Regions from separate parts of the Peribacillus sp. GL_122 genome, predicted to be linked through region 2. Evidence: a T-box and tRNA genes for the amino acid it is inferred to sense, from the RefSeq annotation. Region 2 holds a T-box; the other holds one or more tRNA genes.
The links. The T-box of region 2 lies ahead of tyrS (tyrosine--tRNA ligase). A T-box ahead of a tRNA ligase gene usually reads a tRNA of that ligase, here a tRNA-Tyr.
Positions count from the first base shown of each region.

Region 1: it has a tRNA-Tyr gene. The T-box ahead of tyrS (tyrosine--tRNA ligase) is inferred to sense a tRNA for this amino acid. The anticodon was not compared.

Region 1 is NZ_CM174415.1:778,742-793,358, forward strand. Features, by position in the region: gene AC3ISB_RS03705 (aminopeptidase) at 1-463, shown strand, start outside; gene AC3ISB_RS03710 (D-2-hydroxyacid dehydrogenase) at 600-1,544, shown strand; gene perR (peroxide-responsive transcriptional repressor PerR) at 1,701-2,144, shown strand; gene AC3ISB_RS03720 (YgzB family protein) at 2,244-2,597, opposite strand; gene AC3ISB_RS03725 (nucleotidyltransferase-like protein) at 2,773-3,648, shown strand; rRNA gene AC3ISB_RS03730 (16S ribosomal RNA) at 3,929-5,479, shown strand; rRNA gene AC3ISB_RS03735 (23S ribosomal RNA) at 5,657-8,589, shown strand; rRNA gene rrf (5S ribosomal RNA) at 8,706-8,821, shown strand; tRNA gene AC3ISB_RS03745 (tRNA-Asn) at 8,831-8,905, shown strand; tRNA gene AC3ISB_RS03750 (tRNA-Ser) at 8,911-9,002, shown strand; tRNA gene AC3ISB_RS03755 (tRNA-Glu) at 9,013-9,087, shown strand; tRNA gene AC3ISB_RS03760 (tRNA-Val) at 9,103-9,178, shown strand; tRNA gene AC3ISB_RS03765 (tRNA-Met) at 9,283-9,356, shown strand; tRNA gene AC3ISB_RS03770 (tRNA-Asp) at 9,362-9,437, shown strand; tRNA gene AC3ISB_RS03775 (tRNA-Phe) at 9,450-9,525, shown strand; tRNA gene AC3ISB_RS03780 (tRNA-Thr) at 9,533-9,608, shown strand; tRNA gene AC3ISB_RS03785 (tRNA-Tyr) at 9,625-9,708, shown strand; tRNA gene AC3ISB_RS03790 (tRNA-Trp) at 9,715-9,788, shown strand; tRNA gene AC3ISB_RS03795 (tRNA-His) at 9,806-9,881, shown strand; tRNA gene AC3ISB_RS03800 (tRNA-Gln) at 9,919-9,993, shown strand; tRNA gene AC3ISB_RS03805 (tRNA-Gly) at 9,997-10,071, shown strand; tRNA gene AC3ISB_RS03810 (tRNA-Cys) at 10,080-10,153, shown strand; tRNA gene AC3ISB_RS03815 (tRNA-Leu) at 10,162-10,242, shown strand; gene AC3ISB_RS03820 (DUF6241 domain-containing protein) at 11,221-11,763, opposite strand; gene AC3ISB_RS03825 (hypothetical protein) at 12,412-12,624, shown strand; gene AC3ISB_RS03830 (hypothetical protein) at 12,723-13,040, shown strand; gene AC3ISB_RS03835 (hypothetical protein) at 13,187-13,477, opposite strand; gene AC3ISB_RS03840 (hypothetical protein) at 14,027-14,230, opposite strand.
Region 2 is NZ_CM174415.1:4,268,174-4,282,790, forward strand. Features, by position in the region: gene AC3ISB_RS20630 (cysteine desulfurase family protein) at 1-656, opposite strand, end outside; gene ezrA (septation ring formation regulator EzrA) at 889-2,583, opposite strand; gene hisJ (histidinol-phosphatase HisJ) at 2,750-3,553, shown strand; gene refZ (forespore capture DNA-binding protein RefZ) at 3,555-4,211, opposite strand; gene AC3ISB_RS20650 (GAF domain-containing protein) at 4,366-4,845, shown strand; gene rpsD (30S ribosomal protein S4) at 5,432-6,034, shown strand; gene tyrS (tyrosine--tRNA ligase) at 6,132-7,388, opposite strand; T-box leader at 7,456-7,672, opposite strand; gene AC3ISB_RS20665 (transglycosylase domain-containing protein) at 7,822-10,860, shown strand; gene acsA (acetate--CoA ligase) at 10,993-12,711, opposite strand; gene AC3ISB_RS20675 (GNAT family N-acetyltransferase) at 13,057-13,689, shown strand; gene AC3ISB_RS20680 (acetoin utilization AcuB family protein) at 13,716-14,366, shown strand; gene AC3ISB_RS20685 (acetoin utilization protein AcuC) at 14,359-14,617, shown strand, end outside.

The sequences.
Region 1 (14,617 bases), 2.3 Mb from region 2:
CATAAAAGATAGTCTCAATGGAAGGATATCCTTCAACACACCCACAACCTATGAAGGAATCACCTTTAGTGACATAGAATTAAACTTGGAAAAGGGAAAAATCATTAAAGCAACTTCCAATCGTGACTCTGAAATGAACCAAATTCTGAATATTGATGAAGGGTCCCGGTTTATCGGGGAGTTTGCAATTGGAATCAATCCATACATATTGGAACCTATGGACGATATATTGTTCGATGAGAAAATAACCGGGAGTCTGCACTTGGCTATTGGGCTTGCTTATGAAGAAGCGGATAATGGAAACCGATCATCGATACATTGGGATATGGTCTTGATCCAGCGTCCCGAATATGGGGGCGGTGACATCTATTTTGACGACGTCCCGATTAGAAGGGATGGCGTTTTCATTTTGCCGGAATTACATGCATTAAACCCAAATTCTTTTAAAAAAAGCCTTTTTTAATAAGGGTAAGGCTTTTGTCCAACTCAAAAAGGGGACACCTGAATATGCTTTATTAAGGGAATACCTCCTCAAAGAAAGTTGCGCGGGACACATAGAGCCCGTGTTTTTTTATGTTAATTAAAAGGGAGAGATAAACATGTTAATACTTTCGACTGTCATTCCGAATGAAGGCATCCAAACGAAGATGATGGAAGCTTTTCCTGATTTGAACTTCATTTATCAAAAAGGATGGACTGATGGGCCGCTTCGTGAAGCGAAAATACTAATTACATATGGTGAAGACTTAACTGAAGAAATCATTGGGAAAGCGGCGAACTTGAAATGGATCATGGTCATGAGCGCAGGGATGGAATTAATGCCATTTAAAGCCATTGAGGAACGTGGCATTCTGGTGACCAACGCAAGAGGCATTCATAAAATCCCGATGGCCGAGTATACGATAGGGATGCTTTTGCAATATGAAAAGAAATTGAAACTGCTTATGAAGAATGAAAAGGAAGAATTGTGGGATAGAAAGATTGAAGTAGGAGAATTGAATGGCAAGACTATGCTCGTTATTGGTGTCGGTGCAATTGGAGGAGAGGTGGCTCGTCTTGGGAGAGCCTTTGGGATGACGACGGTGGGAGTGAACCGGAGCGGGAAGCCAGTGGAATCCATCGATCACCTTTATACTCTCGATAATTTATTGGAAGCCATACCGGGAGCCGATTATATCGTATCCGTCCTGCCAAGTACTGATGAAACGAAGGGCCTTTTGGAAAAAGAGCACTTTAAAGCAATGAAAGAATCTGCAGTATTCGTGAATATTGGCCGCGGCGACCTGATTAACGATGAAGTGTTGATCGAAGCCCTGGATGCCGGGGAATTGTCTCATGCGATCTTGGATGTATTTGATCCGGAACCTTTGGGAAAAGGGCATCCGTTTTGGAGGATGGAGAATGTCACAGTCACACCGCATCTATCAAGTAAAAGCGGAGAATATTTACCAAGAACCTTTGCCATTTTCGAAAAAAACATGCGTGAATACCTGAAAGCTGGAAAAGACTTTACCAACGTAATCGACTTAACTAGGGGATACTAAACTCAATGAAAAAATGGTAAAGACTCAATGTGTTCATGAATAAACTAAAAAAGAATGGTTAAGCCATTGAATTATTGACAAATTCAACGCATAAAAGGTACACTATTTATAAATATTACAATTTAAGAATTCATACTTAATGAGAAAAAGAGGTGGATGGCGGTGTCTGAAGTTCAGTTAAAAGAAGCGTTGGATTCCTTAAAAGATACCGGTGTAAGAATAACTCCTCAACGCCATGCGATACTTGAGTATTTGATAAGCTCCATGTCCCACCCTACCGCTGATGATATATATAAAGCGCTGGAAGGCAAGTTTCCGAATATGAGTGTGGCAACGGTTTATAACAACCTGCGTGTGTTCCGTGAGGTAGGTTTGGTAAAAGAACTTACGTATGGTGATTCTTCTGCGAGGTTTGATTTTGTGACGACGAATCATTATCATGTAATTTGCCAAACTTGCGGGAAAATTGTGGATTTCGATTATCCTGCATTGGATGAAGTCGAGCATTTCGCTGCACAAGTCACCGGTTTCAATGTTAGTCATCATCGGATGGAAATCTACGGCGACTGTACGGATTGTGCGAAAAAAGAATCGCATTAAAAAAAGTTCCTCCACTTGGTTGGAACTTTTTTTATGTTATCAAAAAATGATACAATTGTTAATGACTTCTTGAAAGGGAATTCAGCTAGCGGAATTCCTCTAGTCATGCAGGCTTTTCCGGTTATATTTTTCGTTGAATTCTTCGCCTTCCAACTTTTTGTCAAGTGTCAATGGTTCTTCACAATGCATGCAAATATCTACACGCCCTAGTATTTTTGTAGGTTTGCTGCAGTTAGGGCAGACAACCTGGATCGATTTTGTAGAAAGCATTCCAATCCAAAAATAAACCCCTGTGCTTGCGATGATGAATAAAAGGCCGAGCCCCATGAAAATCGTCATGACAACAGGATTCGTTTTGAAGAAAAGCCCAAGGTACATTACGATAAAGCCAATGAAAATCAAACTCAAAGCAAAAGTACGGATTTTATTGATTTTGCTAGAATATTTAGCCATGGATTGTCCCTCCTAAAATATAAATTTAACTATAACATAAACCATGGATGGAACAAAAAAGAAATAAAGGATACATATTACTTTTGAATTGAAATAGTTTGGGGTAAGGGAAATAAGCAGGAATTTGAAGAGTTTTGTCGAAAATCTAAAAAAAAAGGTTTTGGAGGAATTTATGATGGAAGATATCCTTCGCCCGATTTATCAAGAGCGAGCAAGTTTAAAATCTACACTTGGAATCTTGTTAATAGAAAAAAGAGATGATAATAGCCCGATCACCGATACATTTGACTACATCCTTTTTGTAATTGCAGACGAAGCCGAAGAGGCCGTGTTTTTAAAACATTACACTTACCAGGATAAAAAGGCAGCCTTGCATATCGTAAAGGAAGACCAGTTAAAAGAATGGCTCCTATTAGGCACGAACCGCAAAGTGGTTGACTGGATATATAACGGGAAGGTCCTTTTTGACCGGAATGAATATTTGGCCCGTTTGAAAACCGAAATCCGTGAGTTCCCCTTCTATGGAAGGAAGTTAAAGATGGGGATGGAATTCGCAAAGTTAATTCGCAGGTACATGGATGGGAAAAGCTTCTTTGAAAAAGGCCATCATCTTGAGGCGTACAACCATATCGTTCATTCCCTGCATCACTTGGCCCGTTTGGAAATAATTGAACAAGGCTTTTATCCGGAGGTTACTGTCTGGAACCAAGTGAAGCATATGGAACCTGAAATCTTCAAGTTGTATAAAGAATTGATCAGCAGTGAGGAAACTCTCGAAAAAAGATTGGAGCTTCTATTCCTTGCGAGTGAGTTTCTTATTTATTCTAGGACGAATGCGGGTTCACAGCATTTGGTTGAAATAATGGGGACGAAAGAAGAACCGTGGACGATTGCGGAGCTAATGGAGCATCCGGAAGTAAAGTTTTATTCAGTAGACTTAGGTGTTTTATTGGAATATTTGATAGAGAAGAAGGTAATCGATGTTATCAAAGCGGAGACAAAAGGACACGAGGTATATCATCGGTTTTATCGGGTATCAAAAAACTTTTAAAAAAATGCAATTTTATTGTTGACCATTAATAATATAGGTGTTATATTAATACATGTCGCTGCGGGACATCAGCTTTCGCAGCTTCATCAAAACGAAAACAACTTAAAAAAATTAAAAAAACATGTTGACAACGAAGTTGAAAACATGATAAGATGTAAAAGTCGCTTGCGAAGTAAACGACAGCGAGATTGCTCTTTGAAAACTGAACAAAACAAAGCGCCAACGTTAAATTTTAAGTGAGCACACACTATCAAAAAAGCAAATGAGCAAGTCAAACATTTCTTCGGAGAGTTTGATCCTGGCTCAGGACGAACGCTGGCGGCGTGCCTAATACATGCAAGTCGAGCGAATCGATGGGAGCTTGCTCCCTAAGATTAGCGGCGGACGGGTGAGTAACACGTGGGCAACCTGCCTATAAGACTGGGATAACTTCGGGAAACCGGAGCTAATACCGGATACGTTCTTTTCTCGCATGAGAGAAGATGGAAAGACGGTTTACGCTGTCACTTATAGATGGGCCCGCGGCGCATTAGCTAGTTGGTGAGGTAATGGCTCACCAAGGCGACGATGCGTAGCCGACCTGAGAGGGTGATCGGCCACACTGGGACTGAGACACGGCCCAGACTCCTACGGGAGGCAGCAGTAGGGAATCTTCCGCAATGGACGAAAGTCTGACGGAGCAACGCCGCGTGAACGAAGAAGGCCTTCGGGTCGTAAAGTTCTGTTGTTAGGGAAGAACAAGTACCAGAGTAACTGCTGGTACCTTGACGGTACCTAACCAGAAAGCCACGGCTAACTACGTGCCAGCAGCCGCGGTAATACGTAGGTGGCAAGCGTTGTCCGGAATTATTGGGCGTAAAGCGCGCGCAGGTGGTTCCTTAAGTCTGATGTGAAAGCCCACGGCTCAACCGTGGAGGGTCATTGGAAACTGGGGAACTTGAGTGCAGAAGAGGAAAGTGGAATTCCAAGTGTAGCGGTGAAATGCGTAGAGATTTGGAGGAACACCAGTGGCGAAGGCGACTTTCTGGTCTGTAACTGACACTGAGGCGCGAAAGCGTGGGGAGCAAACAGGATTAGATACCCTGGTAGTCCACGCCGTAAACGATGAGTGCTAAGTGTTAGAGGGTTTCCGCCCTTTAGTGCTGCAGCTAACGCATTAAGCACTCCGCCTGGGGAGTACGGCCGCAAGGCTGAAACTCAAAGGAATTGACGGGGGCCCGCACAAGCGGTGGAGCATGTGGTTTAATTCGAAGCAACGCGAAGAACCTTACCAGGTCTTGACATCCTCTGACAACCCTAGAGATAGGGCTTTCCCCTTCGGGGGACAGAGTGACAGGTGGTGCATGGTTGTCGTCAGCTCGTGTCGTGAGATGTTGGGTTAAGTCCCGCAACGAGCGCAACCCTTGATCTTAGTTGCCAGCATTCAGTTGGGCACTCTAAGGTGACTGCCGGTGACAAACCGGAGGAAGGTGGGGATGACGTCAAATCATCATGCCCCTTATGACCTGGGCTACACACGTGCTACAATGGATGGTACAAAGGGCTGCAAACCTGCGAAGGTAAGCGAATCCCATAAAGCCATTCTCAGTTCGGATTGCAGGCTGCAACTCGCCTGCATGAAGCCGGAATCGCTAGTAATCGCGGATCAGCATGCCGCGGTGAATACGTTCCCGGGCCTTGTACACACCGCCCGTCACACCACGAGAGTTTGTAACACCCGAAGTCGGTGAGGTAACCTTCATGGAGCCAGCCGCCTAAGGTGGGACAGATGATTGGGGTGAAGTCGTAACAAGGTAGCCGTATCGGAAGGTGCGGCTGGATCACCTCCTTTCTAAGGATAATTACGAGAGCGCTTTTGTTTTGTTCAGTTTTGAATGAGTAATTCATTCAAATAGGAAAGACAAACATCACGATGTGATGACATTCTTTCTGCTTTGTTCCTTGAAAACTAGATAATAGATAGAAGGCAATTAATTTTTTTTCAAAGCATCTGTAAGACTTTTTTAACGGTTAAGTTAGAAAGGGCGCACGGTGGATGCCTTGGCACTAGGAGCCGATGAAGGACGGGACTAACACCGATATGCTTCGGGGAGCTGTAAGTAAGCTTTGATCCGGAGATTTCCGAATGGGGAAACCCACTGTTCGTAATGGAACAGTATCTTTACCTGAATACATAGGGTACTGAAGGCAGACCCGGGGAACTGAAACATCTAAGTACCCGGAGGAAGAGAAAGCAAACGCGATTTCCTGAGTAGCGGCGAGCGAAACGGAATTAGCCCAAACCAAGAGGCTTGCCTCTTGGGGTTGTAGGACACTCAACATGGAGTTACAAAGGAACGGGGTAAATGAAGCGACCTGGAAAGGTCCGTCGAAGAAGGTAAAAACCCTGTAGTTGAAACTTCGTTCCCTCCTGAGTGGATCCTGAGTACGGCGGGACACGAGAAATCCCGTCGGAAGCAGGGAGGACCATCTCCCAAGGCTAAATACTCCCTAGTGACCGATAGTGAACCAGTACCGTGAGGGAAAGGTGAAAAGCACCCCGGAAGGGGAGTGAAATAGATCCTGAAACCGTGTGCCTACAAGTAGTCAAAGCCCGTTAATGGGTAATGGCGTGCCTTTTGTAGAATGAACCGGCGAGTTACGATTTCATGCGAGGTTAAGTTGATGAGACGGAGCCGCAGCGAAAGCGAGTCTGAATAGGGCGAATGAGTATGAGGTCGTAGACCCGAAACCAGGTGATCTACCCATGTCCAGGGTGAAGTTCAGGTAACACTGAATGGAGGCCCGAACCCACGCACGTTGAAAAGTGCGGGGATGAGGTGTGGGTAGCGGAGAAATTCCAATCGAACCTGGAGATAGCTGGTTCTCTCCGAAATAGCTTTAGGGCTAGCCTCAAGATGAGAGTATTGGAGGTAGAGCACTGATTGGACTAGGGGCCCCCAACGGGTTACCGAATTCAGTCAAACTCCGAATGCCAAATACTTATTCTTGGGAGTCAGACTGCGAGTGATAAGATCCGTAGTCGAAAGGGAAACAGCCCAGACCACCAGCTAAGGTCCCAAAGTATACGTTAAGTGGAAAAGGATGTGGAGTTGCTTAGACAACCAGGATGTTGGCTTAGAAGCAGCCACCATTTAAAGAGTGCGTAATAGCTCACTGGTCGAGTGACTCCGCGCCGAAAATGTACCGGGGCTAAACGTATCACCGAAGCTGTGGATTGACACCATTAGGTGTCGATGGTAGGAGAGCGTTCTAAGGGCGTTGAAGTCAGACCGGAAGGACTGGTGGAGCGCTTAGAAGTGAGAATGCCGGTATGAGTAGCGAAAGAAGGGTGAGAATCCCTTCCACCGAATGCCTAAGGTTTCCTGAGGAAGGCTCGTCCGCTCAGGGTTAGTCGGGACCTAAGCCGAGGCCGAAAGGCGTAGGCGATGGACAACAGGTTGATATTCCTGTACCACCTATACATCGTTTGAACGATGGGGGGACGCAGAAGGATAGGGTAAGCGCGCTGTTGGATATGCGCGTCCAAGCAGTTAGGCCGGAAACGAGGCAAATCCCGTTTCCATTAAGGCGGAGCTGTGATGGCGAGGGAAATATAGTACCGAAGTTCCTGATTCCACGCTGCCAAGAAAAGCCTCTAGTGAGATGTAAGGTGCCCGTACCGCAAACCGACACAGGTAGGCGAGGAGAGAATCCTAAGGTGTGCGAGAGAACTCTCGTTAAGGAACTCGGCAAAATGACCCCGTAACTTCGGGAGAAGGGGTGCTTTTTAGGGTGAATAGCCCAGAAAAGCCGCAGTGAATAGGCCCAGGCGACTGTTTAGCAAAAACACAGGTCTCTGCGAAGCCGCAAGGCGAAGTATAGGGGCTGACACCTGCCCGGTGCTGGAAGGTTAAGGGGAGAGGTTAGCGCAAGCGAAGCTTTGAACCGAAGCCCCAGTAAACGGCGGCCGTAACTATAACGGTCCTAAGGTAGCGAAATTCCTTGTCGGGTAAGTTCCGACCCGCACGAAAGGTGTAACGATCTGGGCACTGTCTCAACGAGAGACTCGGTGAAATTATAGTACCTGTGAAGATGCAGGTTACCCGCGACAGGACGGAAAGACCCCGTGGAGCTTTACTGCAGCCTGATATTGAATTTTGGTACAGCTTGTACAGGATAGGTAGGAGCCTGAGAAGCCGGAGCGCTAGCTTCGGTGGAGGCGTTGGTGGGATACTACCCTGGCTGTATTGAAATTCTAACCCGCGCCCCTTATCGGGGTGGGAGACAGTGTCAGGTGGGCAGTTTGACTGGGGCGGTCGCCTCCTAAAGAGTAACGGAGGCGCCCAAAGGTTCCCTCAGAATGGTTGGAAATCATTCGTAGAGTGTAAAGGCACAAGGGAGCTTGACTGCGAGACCTACAAGTCGAGCAGGGACGAAAGTCGGGCTTAGTGATCCGGTGGTTCCGCATGGAAGGGCCATCGCTCAACGGATAAAAGCTACCCCGGGGATAACAGGCTTATCTCCCCCAAGAGTCCACATCGACGGGGAGGTTTGGCACCTCGATGTCGGCTCATCGCATCCTGGGGCTGTAGTCGGTCCCAAGGGTTGGGCTGTTCGCCCATTAAAGCGGTACGCGAGCTGGGTTCAGAACGTCGTGAGACAGTTCGGTCCCTATCCGTCGCGGGCGCAGGAAATTTGAGAGGAGCTGTCCTTAGTACGAGAGGACCGGGATGGACGCACCGCTGGTGTACCAGTTGTCTTGCCAAAGGCATAGCTGGGTAGCTACGTGCGGACGGGATAAGTGCTGAAAGCATCTAAGCATGAAGCCCCCCTCAAGATGAGATTTCCCATGGCGCAAGCTAGTAAGATCCCTGAAAGATGATCAGGTTGATAGGTCAGAGGTGGAAGCGTGGCGACATGTGGAGCTGACTGATACTAATAGATCGAGGACTTAACCAACGCTTTAAAAAAATGAAATACCTTCTTATTATCTAGTTTTGAAGGAATGAAAATTTCTTCTTGCATTTTCTCAAAAAGATGTTATACTAATATATGTCTTGAAAATGCTAACAATGTTTGGTGACGATAGCGAAGAGGTCACACCCGTTCCCATTCCGAACACGGCAGTTAAGCTCTTCAGCGCCGATGGTAGTTGGGGGTTTCCCCCTGTGAGAGTAGGACGTCGCCAAGCTTATATTGTTCCGCAGTAGCTCAGTGGTAGAGCATTCGGCTGTTAACCGAACGGTCGTAGGTTCGAGTCCTACCTGCGGAGCCATTATTGGAGAGCTGTCCGAGTGGCCGAAGGAGCACGATTGGAAATCGTGTAGACGGGTAACCCTGTCTCAAGGGTTCAAATCCCTTGCTCTCCGCCATTTTATACCTGGCCCGTTGGTCAAGCGGTTAAGACACCGCCCTTTCACGGCGGTAACACGGGTTCGAATCCCGTACGGGTCACCATTAAGACAACATATTGGAGGATTAGCTCAGCTGGGAGAGCATCTGCCTTACAAGCAGAGGGTCGGCGGTTCGATCCCGTCATCCTCCACCATTTTTCAATAAGAACAAGTTGTTTCTACATAATGGGTTTGATTATCCATCCTATTGAAACGCTAAACACGAAAACTTGATTCCTAATAGCAACATTATTAACGTCGCGGGGTGGAGCAGTCCGGTAGCTCGTCGGGCTCATAACCCGAAGGTCGCAGGTTCAAATCCTGTCCCCGCAATCTATGGTCCCGTGGTGTAGCGGTTAACATGCCTGCCTGTCACGCAGGAGATCGCGGGTTCGATTCCCGTCGGGACCGCCATTTTCATTGTTTGGCTCAGTAGCTCAGTCGGTAGAGCAAAGGACTGAAAATCCTTGTGTCGGCGGTTCGATTCCGTCCTGAGCCACCATTGTAGTGCCGGTGTAGCTCAACTGGTAGAGCAACTGACTTGTAATCAGTAGGTTGGGGGTTCAAGTCCTCTTGCCGGCACCATGTTTCATCCATATGCGGAGGGGTAGCGAAGTGGCTAAACGCGGCGGACTGTAAATCCGCTCCTTAGGGTTCGGCAGTTCGAATCTGCCCCCCTCCACCATCTTATAGGGGTATAGTTTAAAGGTAGAACAGAGGTCTCCAAAACCTCCAGTGTGGGTTCGAGTCCTACTACCCCTGCCAATTTCAATCTTATAATGGCGGTTGTGGCGAAGTGGTTAACGCACCTGATTGTGGTTCAGGCATTCGTGGGTTCGATTCCCATCAGTCGCCCCATTTTTCAATAAATGTGATATAATGAATACAACGTTAATGGGCTATAGCCAAGCGGTAAGGCAACGGATTTTGATTCCGTCATGCGAAGGTTCGATCCCTTCTAGCCCAGCCATATGCGAAAGTAGTTCAGTGGTAGAATACAACCTTGCCAAGGTTGGGGTCGCGGGTTCGAATCCCGTCTTTCGCTCCAAAAACGTTGGCGGCATAGCCAAGCGGTAAGGCAGAGGTCTGCAAAACCTTTACCACCGGTTCGATTCCGGTTGCCGCCTCCAACATACATGCCGGTGTGGCGGAATTGGCAGACGCGCACGACTCAAAATCGTGTTCCTCTGGAGTGCCGGTTCGACCCCGGCCACCGGTATCACATACGTTAATATAAACGTCGATTTGACGGCAATCTACCCGCAATGGTAGGTCGCCGTTTTTTCGTTGTATGCGCACGATTTTGTAGGTAAAAGTCGTACGCGGCGAATCGTACGCGCTGTATCGGGTAATTAACCGTACTGGAGTGGCGAAAATTGGCAAGGAAAAGAGTAATAACGATTTAGCAACGGAAGATATTTCGAAGCTGCGTGGGAGCATGCGGTCAGATTTCCTTGACTTCGACGACGCACTGGCGTTGTTTTTGAAGGATGGGGAAATAAGGAATATCCGTGAACATACGATAAAATACTACCGGAATGAGCTTTCGTCATTTCGACGCATTACACGATTAAATTAGACATAGCAAAGGCGGTCAATAATTGTTACCGAGAGTATTAAAAGGATAAGATACGGGATCATTCCGAAGTATTCCGAATACAGGGCGTATACCAGGGCTGAGGGGCGTTTCACCTGCACGGTGCTCCTCGTGGGTATAGGCGTCTGAAACTCCGGGGCTCAGCTTACCGTTTATGCAGTGTCCTATACACGGAATGGCCGACAGCATTATGCAGTATAGCGGGGTACATCGCCCTTATTAGCGTAGTATAAATCGCGTTAAATCAACGATGTTTACATAAGTGTATATTCGATAATAATCCGTTGTGCACAAACGTTGTTATGACGCGGTTTGTGTTGCATATCGACTGCCTCGAATGTCTATTATGTTAACTAGAATTGCGTGCTTCATACAACGAAATGAATAAAATAATAAAGCAATTCGTGTGCCAACGAAGACATATGCGTGTGTATCGGGAGTGGCAGCCGGGGTATGACCGATTTACCCCAAGGCAGGGGGCGAATATCTCTGAATCTGCTGAATTATAAATCCGCGAATCAAATTTTCACTTCGGGGGTCAGCGGAAATAGCCCCTATTGTTTATATTAATATAAACAATAGGGGCTCGATTTGTAATGACTATTCAAAGTTTGCTTTAATAAATTGGGCTTCTTCTTCAGGAGTAAGAGTTCCAGTAGCTTTACCGACATTTCCATTTTGTTCTCCCCAAAGGTAATTGTGATCTTCCACTATATTGTCGAAGTTTCCTTCTTTCCAGTTTCCTACGATTCTTAGCAATTCACTTTTATAGTCAATAACTTCGCTATCATTAATGAATTCATAGACTGCATTGATGTTTTCAGAATTCATTTCAAGGTTGTACCATTTTTCTTCAGAAACTACTTTTTGATGAGTCATACTGTGCATTGTTTTCATAACGTCTTCTCTTTTTGAAGATGGGCCAAGACCTAGTTCATATAGAATTTTTTCATTTTTTATTGTTTCTACTTCCGTATCTTCTTCTTCAGTTGTCTCGTATTCCACTTCCGTTGTCTCCAAAACAGGAGCCGTATCTTCTTGCTTTGCTTCATAATTTTTAGCGTTCTGATTGATTGTTATTATTACTGAAATAGCTGCTGCAGCTACTATAAGTCCAACCATTGACCATCTAAATTTATTCATTATAAGTTCCTCCGAGTCATAGTTCGATTATCACTCATTTCAGTTACATCCTTTTATGGATAAGCTAACCATTATGATAATAACATAAAATATTAACAAATAATCTTAAACTATTAAGTAACCATATGGATATAAAATTTTTTATTGGAAACCAATACAGAGTATCCTGAGACTACTGTTGACTATATGAACAGGCGCATTGGCGATACGTCCGTGTAAGTAGAAGAAGACCGCAAATTGGTCGCCTTTCTTCTATTGGAGTGCCGGTTCGACCCCGGCCACCGGTATCTTAGAACGACGATATAAAGCGGTTTTCCTTAATTGGAAAGCCGTTTTTTCGTGTCTTCACGGATTTTTAGTCGTGCGTTTTTATTTAGGCTATGTTAAATCAGAATGTTTTGATTTTCGCCCTAGAAAAAACGCCCACTGAAAGGGCGGTTGTTTGAACTAACGTTACCTGTTAGCGGAACAAAGCTGCCGATTGATCTCCGTGGCAACCTCGCGGTGAAGTTTATTCGATAAGAATCTAGCGACTCTCCCATTGCTTTAAAATGATAATTATTTCCTAGAAATTTATTAATAAAAAGCCGCGACAACTTCATGTACATCTGAATAATTTAATTTATGACATCAAAAGGAGGTGGTTGTATGAGTAATAAGCGTCCAGATGTAGTCATTATAGTAAGAGATGAAGAAAACTTTGAGAATATTGCTAAAATTGAAATAATCGGAAGCGCATCCCCGTGTAGAAAGTTCCTACGGGTAGGTGCTCCTATAAGTGATGTTGTATTATGTATGGTTAGGAATGGGTTTGTAAACGCTCAGGCTGAAAATGCTGTTATATTTTTCCGACCTAGGTAATGTCTGACTTCGACTTGATGTTACCCTTTTCAGGTAGACTGTAAAAAAAGTGGACAAGGCATGATGTTCATAATAGTCGACTTGGAAGGGAGTTTTTTATGGCTGTGTTAAATGTTAATGTTGATTTTTTTATAATAATAGGAGAAACCCAAGAGGTATATGGGCTTCCCTTATACTTATTTGATATTTTTAATAATGCAGAACAAACAAAAGAAAAAGACGCTTCCCACGCGGGCGGCGTCTTATTATTGTTTATTCTTATTATTGTATTTCTAAATACTAGTGTTCGGGAGGGGGATATTCTATCATTTTCAATATCCGTCCATTCTAAGCTACATAGGAAAACAATAACTTACAAACGTTCAAGCGGTGAACACGTTGAATATGAATCTTACGAATACAACCGAATAGTGTGACGTCATTCACGCTTTATATTATCCATTAAATAATTATTTTATCAGAATAGTATAGAGTACGTTTGATCTTACGATTAATAATAAAACGAATGGATCAAAGAGTATTAACTCTACCATTCGTTCCATTAACAGATTGGTCAATGATTTTAGATTTCAATATTCATAGCACTTAGCTCTGCTTCCGTATAGCCAGAAGAGGATAGTGCGATTTCAATTTCTTCAGCAGCCTTATAATCAAATAATTTAAATTTAGACATTAAAGCGAAAGCATTTTGATTTTCAATTGCCAAGGCAACAGCTTCCACGTCTTGCAATAACTTCAGGTCTTCAATGTAGAATTGAGCGGTTCTCATTGCTAGATACTCATTCATTGTAGTCGAACTATAGAAAAGACTTGTTAAAGTGGCGATTGCGTTAGGAACGAAAATCTTATTCATAATTACCCCTCCACTATTCTTAATATTCTGTCATTAAGTCACTTCTAGTATGAGTCACGATAAAAGTGTTGTCAATCTTTATCTTTTGTGCATTTTAACTCACCAGGTGAAAGTAGATATGTATATAACAGGCGACTTTTCCAAAGGCAAAAGTGATTGCCCGAAGCGCACGAAGTACGCGAAAGAATGAATGTTGCTGAGTTTACGAAACGAACCAAATTACATGGGACATGTTGATTCAAGCTCGATTGCTAGGTCTCGGAATCGATCATAACAAGATGGATAGAGGAGATACATATTAATTCCATTTACTTTATTCAACAAATGGGCCGATTTTACCTGCTTAAAAAAAGACAGCTCATAATCGAGTTGTCTTATTTATTTAAGTTGTATCTGGTTGAGCATCCAGTAAATAGCTGCAAAAAAAAGCCAGTGTCACAAGTGGCACGATTAGGCCGGATTTTTTTGGATTTTTTATAAATTCTTTCATTGATGAGATCCTTTATGTGTTTGAATATTTCAAAGGTCTAATGAAACAACAGATCCTTATTAACTGTAAAGTAGGCGGGCTTCCACATTACGCATCTCTCCAGATGAAACACAATCAGCCACAATTATTTGCAATGTTCTAGTAGCTGTCATTCGTTTGTCTGGATGCTTCATTTGTAGATGCTGTTGTATCGCTCGGAAAAGTTCATTATTTTCTGGACGGTTGGCGTTATAGATTTCTTGTAAACTTTTCGATTTTCCCATGGCTTTTCCTACTTTCCATCAATTGTGAAATACATATGAAAGTTTAATAATATTCATATGGTCTATATTTCCCTCTGAGGGCGTATAATTCCTTCTTTTTTCAATTAAATCTTCTTTAAAGAACAGTGAAGTTGCTCCTGATTTTTTACAAGGCGTTAGCTTAGCTGTCTTACTGCTTTACCGTTGTCGCATATGTAGTTGTTTTCTTTGTCTTTAACACGACGAAAATAATTCAGAGCCTGTGCCTTTAGATAAGACAGGAGGGAAGTATGATAAGTCCTTACAAAGGAGAATTAAAATCAGTAAATAATAGATGAAGCAGCATTTGAAGATTTCTATAAAACGAAGAAAGTAGCGCCTTTAACCTTCCTTCTATTTTATTATCCG
Region 2 (14,617 bases):
ACCCGAACGCCTTCACGAACATAAAGGATGCCCGTCCCCTTCAAGCCGTGAACCTTGTGGCCGGAAATTGTACATAAATCCACATTGGCTTCACGCAATGATAACGAAACTTTGCCTGTTCCCTGTACATTATCGACATGAAAGAGCACGTTTGGGTATTGTTTTAACAATTTGCCAATTTCAGCAATCGGCTGTATCGAGCCAACTTCATTATTAACATGCATGACGGAAACCAAAATGGTATCTTCCCTCAATGCTTCCTTAAGATCCATTACATCAATTTGCCCAAATTCGTTAACGGGAAGATATGTGATCTCAAAGCCCATTTTCGTCAATGATTGGCATGCATCTTCTACAGAAGGATGTTCAATCGCTGTCGTGATTATGTGTTTGCCGCGATTTCCCTGAGAGTGGGCGGCCCCTTTGATGGCAAGATTATTTCCTTCCGTCCCCCCGGAAGTGAAATATATTTCCGAACTCTTCACCTTTAATAAATCAGCGATTTGCTTTCTTGCAGCGGAAAGCAGTTTTTCGGATTGCACCCCAAGTCCATGAAGCGAAGAGGGGTTTCCGAAATAGTCCGAAGCAACCTTCATGAATGATTCGATTACTTCGGGATATGGTTTTGTTGTTGCACTATTATCAAAATAAATCATGGGTTCACCTTCCATGTTTTTGTATCTATGATGGTCACTCTACTAAATATAAGTTTCAATGTTGCTGTTGCAACTTCTAATATTAACATAATTGAATTTGAAAGAGAATGTAAAACACTGGTCCACTGAATGATAGGAGACCTGCTTCTTTTTATTCCTGCAGAATGATTTAACTTCCCACCTAGTCGATTCAGGGTCCTGTAAAAGAAAAAAACCCGCCATGGCGGGTTTTTTAGGAAAGGACTTCTTCTATGTTCGCCCCGATTTTTTGTAAACTGCCTGGGTCGACCTTTTCTATGGCCGTGGCTGCCGTTTCCAATGCGGCTTGATATTCGTAGCTTCGGAATTTGGCCTCCGCCTCCCTAAGGCTCTCGGCAACCATATCGTGACTGCTTCGATAGCGATTTCCGAATTGGATCACCTTTTCGGCCAAATACATATGTTCGATCAATTCATTGGCTTTTTCGTGGACCCTATTCACCTGTTGAACCGCCTTTTCCAAATAAATATAAACAGAGGCCATGTCAAGCGGCTTTTCTTCAAGTTTCCCCTGAACGTCATCCATGCTTTCTTTGGCGTCCTGAAGCACCACTTTATACTCTTCTGGGAGACCTGGAATATTGCTTTTTGTAATTAAACGTCCAGTATCGACCATTTTGCGTTTCAATTCGGCCAATGCATCCCTGGCATCCATTTCATCTTTTCGTAAAGCCTGTAATTTAAGGGTAAAGTCTTTCTGATTTTCCTGTAATTCCTTCAACTGTGCCGCCAGCCCCTGCATCTCTTCACTGATAAGGGAGCTTGCCATCACATTATCCTCCATTTTCAAGACGAGCAATTGATGGCGTTTCGAAATCTGGGCAATCTGCTTTTCCATTTTCCGTTGTGCATCGAGCTCATTTTCCGTCAAATGATATGTGTGTTGAACATGTATGGTTTCAACTTTAAGTTTATCGTTTTCATATTCAAGGTCACTTAACGTTTTTCTGAGAACTTCATCATTTTTCAAGATATACTGTTTTGAAAGTACTTCTTTTTCCAAAAGGTCATACAGCACTTCAATGCTTTCGCGCATTTCCTTAATGCCCTTTTCCACGGCTTCCGTTTCGGCATTCTCCAATTGTGTTTTATATAGTTCCAGTTCTTCCTCAAGCCGTGATATTTCCTGCTCGAATTGGATATGGCTCAACAGATAACCTTGCCCTGACATCTCCTCATAACCATCCTTCAATTCATGAAGCTGGGAATGCAGCTCTGATTGGCTATCTACCAATAATTTTGGGAGCATTTCCATTTTAACTGACAGAAGCGCCAATTTTCCCTTAATGGATAGAACAAGCTCCCTCGCATTCAAATAATTGCCGTTCACCGTCTCTTCTTCATACTTCTGGAGGATTTGCACTACTTCATCCAAGGAATTTTCCAGCTTATCAGCCGCTTTCCCATAATTATGCCTGTGAGCAAGCAGGGATTTCTTCAATTGACGGTAGGATTCTTTGATATCCTCAATTTCCAATCGATTCTTTTCCTCACTGCCTACGAGTTCATTCAGTTCGTATAAGATCTTTTTGATCATTTCTTCGATTTCATTCAGCTTGACTGTAATTTTGTGCTGTACCTCTTTTGATCGGCTGAAACGGTATTTATCGACGAATTCCTCGGCATCGAATAAAAGCTCTTCGACTTCGGGCATATGATCCGTAATGATGGCGTCCCATTCAATGCGCCAGTTTTCGAACATTTCCTCTGTTTCACCTGTCATATTCAATTGTTTGACTTTAGAAAGCTCTTCCAGCACGGGGCGGTGCATGATGCTTATTTTCCAGGATTCCAGTCGATCGATTTCTTTAAAATATCTCTTTTTGAAAAAATAACCCCAAATGATGAAAATCAAAATTAATACAATTACGCCAATTATGTAATCCATGGTAAGCCCCCTGTTCTAGTCCTTACAGTCTTGCTCGTTTATATCAATTTTAAAAATGTTAAATTTAATGCTTTTATGATACCATGTTAGCAATAATTTTTGACGAGAAAAATGATTTTTTTGTAGAAAATTGCTACAAATACCTGTTTTTTGGGAGGGAAGAACCATGAAAGTTGACGGTCATGTGCACACTCCGTTTTGCCCACACGGCTCTACGGATAAATTCGATGAATATATTACGCGGGGAATCGAGCTAGGATTAAAGGAAATCTCATTTACGGAACATGCTCCATTGCCACGAAATTTTCAAGATCCTACGCCTGAAAAAGACAGCGGCATGGACGCTGCCCTGCTCCTGGATTACTTTCAAGAGCTCCGCGTACTGAAAGAACGCTATAAAGACAAAATCCTGATCAAAACAGGCCTCGAGGTTGACTTTATAGAGGGGTATGAAAATGAAACAAAAGCATTCCTCGACGAAATCGGAGAATTCCTTGATGATAGTATACTTTCCGTCCACTTCATCAAGCATCAAAACAGTTGGCATTGCATTGATTTCAGCGATAATGGGTTTGGTGAGATTGCCAATGAACTAGGTTCAGTGGATTCGGTTTATACCAAATATTACGATACACTGGAAAAATCAATAGAAGCTGATTTAGGCATATATAAACCAAAACGGATCGGGCACATTACGCTTGTCCATAAATTCCAGCATCGATATCCGCCGGCATCAAGTTTTGACGAGCGGGTTTACAAGGTTCTCGACATGATCAAGGATCAAAGATATGAACTAGATTATAACGGAGCCGGGCTTGTAAAGCCGCTATGCGGTGAGCCCTATCCTCCTGAACGATTTGCAAAACGTGCAATAGATCTCGGAATTCCGCTTATTTACGGTTCCGATGCCCATCAGGCTAAAGATTTGGGTCAGGGCCATCAGGCACTGATTGCAGGTTTTAAAGGGTAACTCATGTATACACTTCAGGCCGGCCGGCTAACAGTGGCTGTAAGTCTTCGGCAATGAAAAGGGTATCTTGCAGAAAACGTCCGACTTCATTGGCATAAATATTCGTGTAATAGGCTTCCTGCGGGAAGACATGAAGCACATCCATCGCATAATGGGTATGCAGGACAGGGGCCGTCAATAATCCCTTCAACTGCAGCATATACATGGGAACGGAGACCTGCTGGAAACTCCTGCTCTTGATTCCCTGTTCCAAAATATATTGAAAATAAGACTTTTCCTTAGTAAAATAAGTCGAATGAATTTCGCGGTTTAAATTGGAATCGAGTGAAGATTCCCCATATATGAACCGTGCAGCAAGGAAGTTTTCCCTCTGGAAAGCAAGAATATCCTTTACAAGATTCATCAAGCAATGCTGCGGGCCTTTAAGTTCGAGCAATGTCATGTTCTTATCAAGGACCAGGATATACTCTTCTAAATAGGAAATGAAACAGAATTCCAGCAACCCCTGTTTATTCTTGAAATAGTAGGCAATATTTGCAGCGTTCACTTTCGCTTTATTCGCAATATCCCGTATGGATGTAGCATGATAGCCTTTTAAATGAAATAAATGCAATGCGGCTTCCACAATGGCTTGTTTCGTTGGCGTCTGGCGATTCATTCAGGCAATCCCTCGCTTTCTTTGAGACAAGTCTTGTGGACTACTTCTTCACGGAAGAGCCTGAATCCTTTAGTAAGTTCTCGACAATTTCCCAACAATAAAGCATCATGATTAGATAGTGCTGTAAAAATATGCGGAAGACAGGTGAACGCTTTTGTTTAATGTCGAAATGTATCAAGGAAAAAAAGAAAAAAACTATGAACTGGTCCAAAAACAACTACTTGCATTAATCGAAGATGAAACGAACCAAATAGCCAATTTAAGCAATGCGGCAGCTTTACTTAATCTTTTTCTCGATGAGATTAACTGGGTAGGCTTTTATTTATATGAAGAAGGCCAATTAATTCTAGGACCCTTTCAAGGTCTTCCAGCCTGTGTCCGCATCCCAATGGGCAAGGGCGTATGCGGGACTTCAGCGGCAACTGAAAAAACCCTGCGCGTAGAGGATGTCCACCAATTCCCTGGACATATCGCCTGCGATGCGGCATCAAGATCTGAAATTGTCATACCGCTCATGAAGGATGGCAAATTGCTCGGTGTCCTCGATATCGACAGCCCGATAACGGACCGTTTTGACGAAATGGATCAGCAAGGACTGGAGAAGTTCGCTGAAATCCTTTCCAATCATCTATAATGGAAAAGGGAGCGGCAAACCTTGCCTGCTCCCTTTCCAATCATCTATAATGGAAAAGGGAGCGGCAAACCTTGCCTGCTCCCTTTTCCATTACAGGACCCGTTGTACATGTACCCGGTCCTTTCCTGAACTTTTCGCAATATAAAACCCCTCATCGGCCCTTTTGACATTTTTAGCGAAGAAACAGGATTGAGCCATCCCATGGCATAGGCACCCATGAAATGTCTCAAACCATCCATAATTTTTGGATTCATTATTTCATAATGCTTACAATGAAAAAAAACACTCTATAAATTGCATTTTTTTAATATTTTGTATTTTCCTGCTGTGATACTCTTTATCTATTCCTTAATAAATCATAACTGTCCTTGACTCATTGAGCAGAATATTATACAATACTCCTTGTGTAAAATATTGCAGCCTATGTGACAGCCTTTATGTTCTCATTTTGTTCCTCAATTCAGAGGTGTATCTCGTAACTCTCTGCTGCTAGGGCGAAGGTACATGAAAACAAAATGGTCATGATCGTACATTCACACGGTTTTTATTTTACCAAAATAAAAACATTTAAAGGAGGAGTCATCCTATGGCTCGTTATACTGGCCCAAGCTGGAAACTATCCCGTCGTTTAGGAATTTCCCTAACAGGTACTGGTAAAGAATTAGAAAAACGCCCTTATGCTCCAGGACAACATGGTCCTAACCAACGCAGAAAAATTTCTGAATACGGAATGCAACTGCAAGAGAAACAAAAACTTCGTCACATGTACGGAATCACTGAACGTCAATTCCGTTCAATGTTCGACCGCGCTGGCAAACTTAAAGGTGTTCATGGTGAAAACTTCATGATTCTTCTTGAATCACGTCTTGACAACCTAGTTTACCGTCTTGGTTTAGCTCGTACACGTCGTCAAGCACGTCAACTTGTTAACCACGGTCACATCACTGTAGACGGAAGCCGCGTAGACATTCCATCTTACAAAGTGTCTCTTGGACAAACAATCTCAGTTCGTGAAAAATCACGCAACTTCTCAATCATCAAAGAATCAGTTGAAGCAACTAACTTCGTTCCTGATTTCCTTACTTTCGATGCTGAGAAATTAGAAGGTACTTTCACTCGTTTACCAGAACGTTCTGAATTGCCTGCTGAAATTAACGAAGCTCTTATCGTTGAGTTCTACTCTCGTTAATAACTTCAAAAAACCTCATCCTTGGATGGGGTTTTTTTTGCACCTAAGCACCCTTGCATGACAAAGCCCGGCTGGGATTCAGCCGGGCTTTGAACAATCATTTCACTAATGTGTATTTCTTCTTGCCGCGACGAACGAGGATGAACTCCCCTTCAATCTTGGCAGCTTCCGTCACTACATATTGCAGATCAGTCACTTTCTCCCCATTAATGGAGATTGCCCCATTCTGAATATCTTCACGGGCTTGACGCTTTGATGGCGAAATTTTCGCTTCAACGATTAAATCGACCAAACCGATATCTTCTTTGCTCTCACGTTCGAAGCTAGGGACATCTTTAAAGCCCAATTTGATTTCCGCTGCACTTAAATTCTTCACCTCACCGCTGAATAGGGCGGCAGAGATTTTGATTGCTTGGTCAAGAGCTTCCTGACCATGAATCAAACGGGTCATTTCTTCCCCTAAAGCTTTTTGTGCTTTACGCAAATGCGGTTCGGACTGTACGGATTGCTCTAACTCTTCAATCGCATCACGAGATAGGAATGTGAAGAATTTCAGGTATTTCACGACATCAGCATCGGCTGTATTGATCCAGAATTGGTAAAATTCATACGGAGTCGTCTTTTCCGGGTCAAGCCAAATCGCTCCGCCTTCCGTCTTACCGAATTTCGTTCCATCCGCTTTCGTTACGAGCGGGATCGTCATACCGAATGCTTTAGCATTCTCATCATTGGATTTCCTGATCATTTCAAGACCGGTCGTAATGTTGCCCCATTGATCACTGCCGCCAATTTGCAATTTACAGTCGTAATTGCTGTATAAATGACCGAAATCAATTCCTTGTAAGATCGTGTACGCAAATTCAGTAAAGGAAATTCCCGTATCCAAGCGGGAAGCAACCGTATCTTTTGCCAGCATGTAGTTTATGCCGATGTATTTCCCGTAATCCCGCAAGAATGTAACCATATCGATTTTACCTATCCAGTCATAGTTATTGACCATGACCGCACCATTTTCACCGTCGAATTCAAAGATGTGGGATAGCTGCCCTTTTATGCAGTCTGCATTATAAAGCACTTTTTCCAGAGTTTGCAGCTGGCGTTCCTCTTTTTTACCGCTTGGATCACCAATAAGTCCAGTCGCACCGCCTACTAGCACAAGTGGACGATGTCCGTGCTGCTGGAAACGGCGCAATGTCAAGAATGGCAATAGATGTCCGATGTGCATACTATCCGCAGTTGGATCGACACCACAGTATAAAGAAATTTTCTCTTTTTCTAAAAGGGCCTTAAAACCCTCTTCATCCGTTTGTTGATAAATAATCCCTCTCCACTCGAGGTCTTTAAGCAATTCCATTAAATATTCCTCCTCCATCTTAGAAAAAACCCGCAAAAAGCACACAAAAACGCCCCTTCATAAAATATGAAGGGACGAATGAATTCGCGGTACCACCCAACTTGAGGACATAATATGCCCTCCGCTCAAGACGAATAACGGCCGTCAACCGTTTCCTGCTACTAATCATTTCACAGCAAATGCTCAAGGAAGTAATTCATCATACCATTTGTACCGATTTCCACTAACCACCGGCTCTCTGAAACAGGGATAGTCTGACTACTGGGTCCTATCATCGCGATCATTCAATCATTTTATTATTGTTAATAAACTTTTATCATACATAAGAATCATTGTCAACATCACCCTTACAGATTCTAGAAAAATAAGAAAGATGCCCTTTCCCCTACCTGTTATATGCTATAATATATGTGATTTCAGGGGGTATGATACGATGAATAATAATCAAAAAGATAGATTTCTAACAATCTGGAAGCAGCTGACCCGTTTTTTTCAAAATGAAAAAACACACAAAAACGCGCGGGTTACATACCAAGTCATTTGGAATTTAACGCTGATCCTCATAATTGTCGGGATTCTAGGATTCTCATTCGCCGGCGGCGTCGGGGCCGGCTATTTCGCTGCCCTCGTCAATGATGAGCCGGTACGCTCAAAAGAAGATTTAAAAAAAGACATTTACAATTATGAAGAGACCTCTGAAGTATACTTTGCTGATAACGTATACTTGGGCAAGCTTAAGAGTGACCTTGAGCGTGAAGAAGTGTCCATCGATAAAGTTTCCGAGCATCTAAAAAATGCAGTCATCGCTACAGAAGATGAGTATTTTTATGAGCATGACGGAGTTGTCCCGAAAGCCATCCTGCGTGCCGTTTACCAGGAATTTTCGAATGCAAGCGTCCAATCGGGAGGAAGTACATTAACACAGCAGCTCATTAAAAACCAGGTCCTCACCAACGAAGTATCATTTGAACGGAAAGCAAAAGAAATCCTTCTTGCGCTCCGGGTCGAAAAGTTCTTTGAAAAAGAAGAGATTTTGGAAACCTACTTAAACGTCTCCACTTTGGGACGAAACTCTTCAGGCCGTAACATCGCTGGTGTCGAGTCCGCCGCTGAAGGTATTTTTGGCGTGGAGGCCAAAGATCTGACACTGCCCCAATCAGCCTTTATCGCTGGATTGCCGCAAAGCCCTTTCGGTTATACACCATATACCCAGAAAGGAAAACTGAAAGAAAATCAAGAGCCCGGCATCAACCGGATGAAAACCGTTTTAAAGCGGATGTATAGTAACGGATACATAACAAAAGAAGAATATGATAAAGCAGTCGCATACGACATAACAAAAGACTTTATCGGTAAAACGGAGATGCCATCCGAGAAATATCCATGGCTCACCTATGAAATCGAAAAACGCTCCATCGAAATCCTATCTGTCAGTCTTGCAAAAGATGATGGATATGAAGAGAAAGATTTAAAGAATGATGACTTAAAAGATCAATATCTAGCACTTGCCGATCGTAAGCTGCGTCAAAACGGCTATCAGATCTACACGACAATCGATAAAAAGATTTATGACAAGATGCAGGAAGTAACGAAAAACTATCCGAATTACGGATACGATAAAACGGCACAAGTTGTCGATCCTGATACGAAAGAAATGAAAACGGTGAGTGAGCCCGTTGAAGCCGGGGCCATTCTTATCGAAAATAAAACAGGAAAAATCATCAGTTTCGTAGGCGGCCGTGATTTCAAGCGGGAACAGACGAATCATGCAACTGCATCACTGCGATCGAACGGATCAACGATGAAGCCGCTGCTCGTATATGGCCCAGGTATTGAGTTAGGAAAAATCTCACCTGGAAGCGTATCAGCCAACGTACCCATTTCCATTCCAGCAGGCAGCAAAGCGTGGCGTCCAGGAAACTATGGCGGCGGAAGCTATACGGGGGTAACGACAGCCCGTGAGGCACTTAAGAATTCCTATAATATCCCTGCAGCGCTCTTTTACATGAAAATAATCAACCAAAGGCCTGCTGCCTATTTGGAAAAAATGGGCTTTACAACTGTAACGAATGGGGATTACTCAAATCTTGCCATGTCATTGGGTGCCATGGACAGAGGTGTAACCGTTGAAGAGAACGTCAATGCATTTGGCACATTTGCCAATTCGGGGGAATTCGTCGATGCTTATATGATCGATAAAATCGTATCGAAAGATGGCGAGGTCATCTATGAACATAAAGCGAAACCAGTGGAAGTATTTTCTCCGCAAGCCGCTTACTTGACGCTTGATATGATGCGTGATGTCGTAAACAGCGGGACGGCCGCTTCGGTCAGAAACCGACTTGCTTTCTCAAGTGATTGGGCAGGTAAGACCGGAACTTCCCAAAACTATTGGGACGCTTGGTTCGTCGCAAGCAATCCAAATGTATCATTCGGTACATGGCTCGGATATGACACACCTAAATCCTTGCAAGGGACCTACAATGGTCTGGAATATAATAAACGTAATATGTATTATTGGGCAGATCTGATCAATGCCGCATACAAAGTCGATCCTAAACTCATCGACCCTGATAAGCGATTTGAAATGCCGGGCGGAATTGTCAACCGTTCCTTCTGTGGCGTTTCAGGACTGCTGCCTTCAAGTGCATGCCAAAAGGCAGGTCTTGTAAAATCAGATTTATTCATCGCCAAATATGCTCCATCCAGGGCGGATGATAGTTTCATAGATGGACAATATGTATCAGTCGGCAGCAAACGCTACGCAGCCCTTCCGCAAACGCCTGGCGAATTCACAAGCGGCGGGTTCATGTTGAATCCCGATTCCTTTGCAGATATCGGACTGAAATATGTCGTTGACCCGGGATCCGTGATTCCTGGAGGCGAAAAATCAGGAAATGTCGTCGGGGCGAAAGCGAAATTGAATGATAATGGCAAAGCACCAGATCCCCTATCCATAACGATCAGTAACGATAAGATTACATGGGGCCTGCATCATGAAGGAGATGTCGTCGGTTATCGTGTCTATAAGGACGGCAAAAAAGTGGCGAGCATCAATGCTGGTGGGAATCTTATTTACAAAGTCGGCTCAGGCGGTTCCTATTACGTAACGGCCGTAGACATAGTCGGTAAAGAATCAGCCCCTTCCCAACGTGTTGAAAGCGGCGCTAAAAAGACAGGTTCAAAAGAAGATTCCGCAAAAAATAAAGATGATCGCGGAAAAGATAAAGTAGCTAACGAAGATAAACAACCAGACTCAAAAGAAGAGAACGGTTCAGATAAAGATAAAGAAAAAGAACCAGAAAATGAAACAATTAAAGATAAAGAGCCAGCCCTAGACAAAGATCAAAACAAAGAAAATACTGATAAAGAAAATCAAGAGACCGACAAAGTTCAAGACACTGTCAATGATAAAGACACTGTCAATGATAAAGAGCAAGACACGGATAAAGCTGAAGAAGAGGAAGAATGACACTCTTTCTTGAACTAAAACAGGCTGTCGGGTTAGCCCGACAGCCTGTTTCCTTATAATCTCCCAAAAAGGCATCCATGAAAGTGACAATGGATGCCTTTTCCTTTTCAATAATCAGGTAGACTCAGTTTCTCAATCCTCCATCGATGATAAATCACCAGTTGGCAAATCAAGTTCCCAAGCTTTCAGGACACGGCGCATGATTTTACCGCTTCTTGTTTTAGGAAGTTTATCCCTGAATTCAATTTCACGAGGTGCCGCATGTGCTGCTAGACCATGCTTTACAAATGTACGAATTTCCTCAATCAACTCATCGTTTGCATCGTATCCGTCACGAAGGGCGATAAACGCTTTGATAATTTCCCCCCGAACCGGATCCGGCTTACCGATGACACCCGCTTCAGCTACGGCTGGATGCTCGACCAACTTGCTTTCCACTTCGAAAGGTCCGACTCTCTCCCCTGCCGTCATGATGACATCATCCACACGGCCTTGGAACCAGAAATAACCATCTTCATCCATATATGCGGAATCCCCGGACACATACCAATCACCTGGCATAAAGTAAGATTCATATTTCGCTTCATTCTTCCAGACGGTCTTCATCATCGAAGGCCAGCCTTTCTTGATGGCAAGGTTCCCCATTCTATGCGGCGGAAGCTCGTTGCCTTGATCATCCACTATCGCCGCCTTCACACCAGGAATCGGTTTACCCATCGAACCCGGTTTGATTTCCAGGCAAGGATAATTGCAGATGACCTGTGCCCCGGTCTCCGTCATCCACCATGTATCATGGATACGGTGATTGAATACCTTCATTCCCCAGCGCACCACTTCCGGATTCAACGGTTCACCGACACTTAAAATATGGCGGAGAGTGCTTAAATCGAACCGCTTAACGATTTCGTCACCTGCGCCCATCAGCATCCTGAAGGCCGTCGGGGCACTATACCATACCGTGACACCAAAGTCTTCCAAGGTCTTGTACCAAGATTCAGGCTTGAACCGCCCGCCTACAATGACATTCGAGGTGCCTGTCAGCCAAGGTCCAAAGATCCCGTAAGACGTCCCTGTCACCCATCCAGGGTCCGCTGTGCACCAATACACGTCCTCATCCTGCAAATCAAGGACCCATCTTGCTGTTTGATAATGCTGGATCATCGCATTATGAACGTGAAGCACTCCTTTTGGTTTGCCTGTGGAACCGGAGGTATAGTGAAGAATCAGACCGTCATTCCGATCCACCCATTCAATTTCGAAATTTTTATCGGCTTCTTTTAATTTTTTATTGAAGTGATGGTACTTTCCTTCTTCTTTTATATTTTCCCCCACCAAGAAAATATGCTTTAAATGGGGTAGCTCATCCACTGGGACGCGCGGCAAAAGTTCAGGTGTCGTCACGATCACACTTGCCTCACTATCTTCAAGACGATCCCTTATTGCGCCTTCCATGAAGGCTTCGAACAACGGCCCTACGACCGCTCCCGTTTTAATCGCGCCCAACAATGCAAAATAAAGCTCCGGGGAGCGAGGCATGAAGATGAAAACACGATCACCTTTTTCCACATTGGCAATGTTCTTGAACACATTGGCCGCCTGATTCGTATAATCTTTCATTTCCTTGAATGTATACTTTTCATTTCTTTTATCGTCTTTGTAATAAAGGGCTACTTTATTCTTTTTGTATGTTTCGGCATGGCGGTCAATGGCTTCATGTGCAAGATTCACTTTACCGGTTTCAGACCAGGAGAATTCCTTTTCCGTCTCAGACCAGTCAAACTTCTTGTATTTTTCATCATAATTCTTTAAATTAAAATTACCTTCCACTACTGGCAACGCTTTCACATTCATACGACAAACTCCCCCTTCATTCGGCTCTATATTTTTATTATAGTATAAGAAGACAATTTTCTCAATTTTTAAAATATTAAGCATTTCCATATTAGGGAAAATCCAGCTTGCTGAATTTTGAAAATTACAAGTATGTTATAGTTAAGGTAAATTCATGTTGATGGCTCGGAAAGAAGAAGCACTGTAACAAAAGATTCATATATGTGTTGAACTTTCTAAATTATGCCCCTTGTTTTTATGTATAATTTATTTAAGCTGTCCATTCGGTCAGTTTTTAAAAGCAACGCTTCTTATACTCCGGAATGCTAGAGTGTAAGATTACTACATAACAAGGGTGGTGAAAGAATGGAATATAATAAGACCTTTTATACTAAGGAACTGCAGACATTAAGCGGGACGCTCATCATCGAAGGGCCGTTGAACGGCGAAAAAATGTCCGCTTATGAGTTTCACGAAGACTTGGTCGCCTTTCGCCCTCCTGCTTTGCAGCATAAAGCGTTAATAGAGATTGCAGACTTGCCTGAGGGCAGGGTCTTTATCGCCCGTGAAAATGAAACGATCGTGGGTTATGTAACTTACTTATATCCCGATCCCTTGGAGCGCTGGTCGGAAATTAAGATGGAGGACTTGATTGAGCTTGGTGCAATCGAGGTCATCCCTAAATACCGGGGTGCCTCCGTCGGGAAGAACCTGATCCGCCTTTCCATGGAAGACGATTCGGTTGAAGACTTCATCATCATCACCACTGAATACTATTGGCATTGGGATTTGAAAGGGACAGGTCTGAATATTTGGGACTATCGCAAGGTCATGGAAAAAATGATGAGTGCGGGTGGCTTGGTCTACTTTGCAACAGATGATCCTGAAATCAGTTCCCACCCGGCCAACTGCCTGATGGCCCGTATTGGCAAAAGAGTCCCGCCGGAATCCATCCAGAAGTTCGACCAGTTGCGTTTTATGAATCGGTTTATGTATTAAAGAGGCGAGTAAGAGGAGGAAGGAAAATGATTGTAGAAACAATAATGAATGAGGATATTATCACCCTCACTCCAACGGATACAATCCATAGCGCTGTCATGATCATCAAAGAGAAGCGAATTCGCCATATACCCATTGTCGATGACAGCTATCAACTTGTGGGATTAGTCAGTGACCGTGATATTCGGGATGCAGCCCCTTCTATATTCCGTACCGCAGAATACAAAAATGATTTACAAAAACCATTATCAAGCATCATGAAAACGGAAATAATCACAGGGCACCCGCTGGATTTCGTGGAAGAAATCGGGGCTGTTTTTTGTGATAACAATATCAGCTGCCTTCCAATCGTAAAGGGAAGGAAGTTAGTGGGCATCATCACCGGTTCCGATTTACTTCATTCATACGTTGAGTTGACTGGAGTCAATCAGCCCGGTTCCCAAATCGAAATCAGAATCCCGGATAAGGCAGGTTCCCTTCATGATATTGCCCAAATATTCAAAAGGCGCAATTCGAATATCCTGAGCACCCTTGTTTATCCTGAAAAAAATGGAACCGATTATAAAATTCTTGTAATTCGTGTACAGACGATGAATCCATTTATGGTGGTGGAGGATTTGAAGAAAGAAGGCTATACCGTTTTATGGCCTAGCCTACCGGGGATTTCACATGAATGATACATCCCTTTTCGTCTATTCGGATGAACTCCTTACCTACAAATTCAACGATGAACATCCATTCAATCAAAAACGGCTTAAGCTCACGCTTGATTTATTAAAAAAACACCATGCCATCAATGATGATCAAATTATCAAGCCCAGAATGGCTACCGATGAAGAATTGGAACTGATCCATGATCACCATTATGTAAACGCTGTCAAGTTAGCAGGCCAGGGAAAGCTCCCCCCTGAAAAGGCAGTTAATTATG